Regions from separate parts of the Sanguibacter sp. TS_SC_8 genome, predicted to be linked through region 2. Evidence: predicted binding sites of a transcription regulator. Region 2 holds the regulator's gene; the other holds the start of a gene.

Region 1 (2,393 bases), 1.7 Mb from region 2:
TGGGCTTCCCAGGTGCCGGCGGGCGGCACCGCCGCGGCCGAGCACAGGGCGCGGGCTTGGGCAAGCGCCGCCGGGCGGGGTGGTGCGACGACCAGAGCGTGATCCAGCACGACGTCCGGTAGCGGAACGTCACCGTAGGGAGTCTCGATCGCCGCGCGGGTGAGCCACAGGCGATCGCCCACCGTGAGGCCGCGGCGGTCGGGTGCAGCGAGGCTGATCGCTCGTGGGCCGGTGCCCAGGGCTGGGTCGGCCAGGGTGAGGAAGCGCCCTCCCGGCAGCTCCAGGTTGACTGCGTGGGTGAATACCGAGTGCACAACGGCGCTGGTGCTGGGCTGGAGCCAAGCATGCGCCGTGGCGTCCATGGTGCTCACCGTCGGGGTCATGGCAGCGGCTTCAGAGGAACGTGCGGATGATGTCCGCGATCTTGGTGTAGCCCCTGAGCTCGGCAAGCTCCAGCGGGGTCACTCCGAACTCGTCGGTCATGCCGGGCTTGCCGCCGTTGTCGAGCAGCAGCCGCACGATCTCCTGCTGTCCGGGGCCGCCGTCGTTCAGGGTGATGGCCTCGATGAGGGCTGTCCAGCCCAAGGTGTTGGTGAGGTTGATGTTGATGCGGGTGTTCTCGACCAGGTAGCGGACCACCTCGACATGGCCCTTCTCAGCGGCGGGGGTCAGGCCATTGCCGCCGAAGCGGGTGAGCACCCGCATGTCTGCGCCAGCTTCAACCATCGTCTTGACCAGGTGGAGGTCGTTGGTGATGCACCCCAGGATGAACGGGTTGAAGCAGGTCTGGTCCTGCTGGTTGATGTCCACGCCAGCGGCGATGAGAGCGTCGACGACCGCCAGGTGCCCGCCACGGGCCGCCCGCAGGATTGCGCTCGCTTCGTCGCGGTCGACGGCGTCCTTGTCGACCCCTTGGGTGAGGGCGGCGGTGACCGCGTCGAGGTCTCCGGCCGCCGCTGCGTCCAGGTAGGCGAGAGCTAGCGGATCTGTGCTGGGTGCGCGCATGACGTCTCCTCATTGATTACTGCCGTGTGGTACACGGTATACCGTGTACCAGGTTCCTGGTGGGACCTCGGTCCCAGCCTTGGGCGGGGAGCGCAGGTCGACCGCTCTGCTGATGGGCAGGTCGCGGACCTCGCTCGGGTCCTGGGCGCAGGCGGGGTGGCTCCGAGCCGGCGGGTGGTCGACCACGGCCAGTCGAACGGCGGTAGCGCGAGGCGCCTGACCTGCAGCGACGCAGCGAATCACGACGCGCTTTGGCACTCGCCTTGACCGAGTGCTAACGCGGGCATAGATTTGGGCACGGCGACACACCTGTTTGTGACCGACCCCCGCGACGGCGGTCCGGCCAGGACGTGGCCACTCTGAACTGTCCTGCATCTCTTTAGCGAAAGGGGATCCGCGTGTCGGTCTCCATCAAGCCGCTCGAGGACCGGATCGTCGTCAAGGCTCTCGAAGTTGAGCTCACGACGCCCTCTGGTCTTGTCATTCCTGACACTGCCAAGGAGAAGCCCCAGGAGGGCGAGGTCCTTGCAGTGGGTCCGGGTCGTGTCGACGACAACGGCAACCGCGTCCCGCTCGACGTCGTCGTCGGTGACAAGGTCATCTACAGCAAGTACGGCGGAACCGAGATCAAGTACTCCGGCGAGGAGTACCTCATCCTCTCGGCTCGTGACATCCTCGCCGTGGTCGTTTCCTGATCACTGCGTGACGCATGCGAAAGGCCCCGTGACCTCTTGGTCACGGGGCCTTTCGCATGCTGGGGAGGGGCTAGCCCACGCGGCGGGTCTTCGTCGGCATCGTCCCGACCAGGGCGGCGGCTCGCTCGTCCTCGCTGAGCCCACCCCAGACTCCGTACGGCTCCCGGACGGCGAGGGACTGCTCCCGGCACTGCATCATCACGGGGCACCCGTGGCAGATGGCCTTGGCGGCCTCCGCACGGCGGCGCCTCGCGGCACCGCGCTCGCCCTCGGGGTGAAAGAAGAGGGTGTCATCCACGTCGCGGCATGATCCCTGGTACTGCCACTCCCAGAGGTCCATGACCGGTCCAGGGAGTCTCGAGAGCTCTGTCATCGTCAATCCGTCCTTCGATCATCGTGGCCTGCGCAGACGTTCTGTGCTGACGTCCTGCGCCGTGCCGTGAGGTGTTGCGTGCTGAGAGGGAGCGAACTGATCGCTGATCCTTGCAGTGGTCGCGCCTGACCACTCGCTCAAGGTACAACCGTTTCAAGAGTTGTTCAAGTGTCTTGCGAGAATCTCAGCGAACAACTTCTGACGAGGAACTTGTCGTAATCGTGAACTATGCCAAGTGCACGAGGTTCGAAAGCGGGGCGACGCTCACCGACGGGATCAAACGTCTCGCATCATGGACGATCCGTGAACAACTAGTGAAC
Region 2 (2,393 bases):
CATGACGTGCGCCCGGCGAGGGACCGCCGGCGGAACTCAGCCGGCGGTGGTGAAGTCGATGAGCTCCTCCACCCGGGCCAGCAGGGACGGCTCGAGGTCGGCGTAGGAGCGCACCGTCCCGAGGATCTTCTTCCACCCCATCGCCACGTCCGTCTGGTTCTGCGCCGGCCACCCCAGCTCGCGCAGGATCCCGTACTTCCACTCCGTGCCACGCTCGATCACGGGCCACCGCTCCAGCCCGATCCTCCCCGGGCGGACCGCCTGCCACACGTCGACGTAGGGGTGGCCCAGGATGAGCACGTTCCCGCCGGGGAACTGGCGCAGCGCGTCGTCGGCGATCCGCTGCTCCTTGCTGCCACGGACGAGGTGGTCGACGAGCACCCCCACCCGCCGCCCCGGTGAGGGCTTGAAGTCGGCGAGGGCGGCGGCGAGATTGTCCACCCCCTCGAGCAGCTCGACGACGACGCCCTCGACCCGCAGGTCGTCGCCCCACACCCGCTCGACGAGCTCGGCGTCGTGGCGCCCCTCGACCCAGATCCGGCTGCCGCGGGCCACCCGGGCGCGCGCTCCGGCGACCTGCCGCGACCCGCTCGCGGTGCGGGCAGGTGCCTGCGGCGCCCGGGCGGCCACCGGCGGGGTGAGCTCGACCGGGGCGCCGTCGATCCAGAACCCGGGGCCGAGCGGGAAGGTGCGGGTGCGCCCCGCCCGGTCCTCGAGCACGACGACGTACATCCCCCCCGACTTCTCGGTGCGCACGACCGCGCCGACCCAGCCGGAGGTGACCTCCTCGACCACGAGCCCGCGGTCGGCGGCCACCGGCGTGGAGACGGGCCGGCGGGAGGCAGGGTGGGGCCCGGAGGACAGGACGTCGGAGGAGTAACGATCAGCGCTCACCGCGCAACGCTAGCCCGCCGGTCTTCCAGCCCGTGGAAGCGCCCGCGGGGTGTCGCGTAGAATTAGCACTCACCTACTTCGAGTGCTACGTCTGGCAGGAGGAACGCACATGGCGTCGAGCGACGACCGCAGGCTCGATGTGCTCCGTGCCATCGTCGAGGACTACGTCCACACGCGCGAGCCGGTGGGCTCGAAGGTGCTCGCCGAACGGCACGGCCTCGGTGTGTCACCGGCCACCATCCGCAACGACATGGCGGTCCTGGAAGAGGGCGGGTACATCGCCCAGCCGCACACCTCGGCCGGCCGCGTGCCCACCGACAAGGGCTACCGGATGTTCGTCGACCGCCTCGCCCAGGTCAAGGCGGTGTCCGCGGCGGAGAAGAACGCGATCGAGACCTTCCTCGCCGGCGCGGTCGACCTCGACGACGTCGTCTCGCGTGCCGGTCGGCTGCTCGCCCAGCTCACCGGTCAGGTCGCCGTCGTGCAGTACCCGTCGCTGCGCCGGTCCGGTCTGCGTCATCTCGAGCTCGTCGTGCTCGGCGACCACCGCCTGCTCGTGGTCATCATCACCGACACCGGCCGGGTCGAGCAGCGGACCATCGAGGTGGACTCCCCGCCCGACGAGCAGACCCTGCTCGAGCTGCGGACCCGGTTCAACGTGGCCGCCGCGGGCCGGCGCCTGCCCCAGCTGCGCCTGGCCCTCGAGGACCTCGCAGAGGCCTTCCACCCCCGCGACCGGCCGATGGTGACGCGGATCACGGAGGTGGTCACGGACACCCTCTCCCAGGAGAGCGAGGAGCGGATCGTGCTCGCCGGGACGGCGAACCTCGCCCAGGCGAACATGCGGTTCGAGCACGCGCTGAGCCCCGTCCTGGAGGCGCTCGAGGAGCAGGTCGTGCTGCTCAACCTGCTCACCGAGATGGTCGACGACTCCGCCGGCGTCACGGTGCGGATCGGGCACGAGACCCAGCTCAGCGGGCTCTTCGAGACGTCCGTGGTGACCACCGGCTACGGTGGCGTCGGTGACGCGGTCGCCACGATCGGGTCGATCGGTCCCACCAGGATGGACTACCCGGCCACGATGGCGGCCGTCCGGGCCGTGGCGCGGTACCTCTCCAGGATCCTCAGCACATGAGATGTCAGCGGATGGAATCACCACCGGCCCCGGAGGCGTTGTCTCACCAGAGGCGACCTGACCCGAGCTCGACCTGACCGCGGGTGACGACCCCATCTCGTCGCACCCGAGAATCGCCCAACCCCCGATCGGTAGAGAGTATTCAGTGAGCGACTACTACGACGTGCTTGGTGTGGCCAAGGACGCAAGCCAGGAACAGATCAAGAAGGCCTACCGCAAGCTTGCGCGTGAGTTCCACCCCGACGTGGCCGGCCCCGGCGCGGAGGACCAGTTCAAGGACGTGGGCCGCGCCTACGAGGTGCTCTCCAACCCCGAGAAGCGCCGCTCCTACGACATGGGCACCGACCCCTCCGCCCCGGGCGGC

The links. Region 2 encodes HrcA, which represses chaperone genes, less so after heat shock. Its sites were predicted from a motif close to TTNGCACTCGNNNNNNNCGAGTGCNAA; they were not measured.
Region 1: the regulator HrcA is predicted to act here: its motif matches at 1,257-1,283, upstream of groES (co-chaperone GroES).

Annotation. Positions count from the first base shown of each region.
Region 1 is NZ_CM143955.1:991,923-994,315, forward strand. Features, by position in the region: gene ACWA15_RS04375 (oxamate carbamoyltransferase subunit AllH family protein) at 1-362, opposite strand, end outside; gene ACWA15_RS04380 (ankyrin repeat domain-containing protein) at 394-1,005, opposite strand; gene groES (co-chaperone GroES) at 1,404-1,700, shown strand; gene ACWA15_RS04390 (WhiB family transcriptional regulator) at 1,771-2,073, opposite strand.
Region 2 is NZ_CM143955.1:2,722,048-2,724,440, reverse strand. Features, by position in the region: gene ACWA15_RS12350 (DUF3097 domain-containing protein) at 37-894, opposite strand; gene hrcA (heat-inducible transcriptional repressor HrcA) at 1,004-2,029, shown strand; gene dnaJ (molecular chaperone DnaJ) at 2,175-2,393, shown strand, end outside.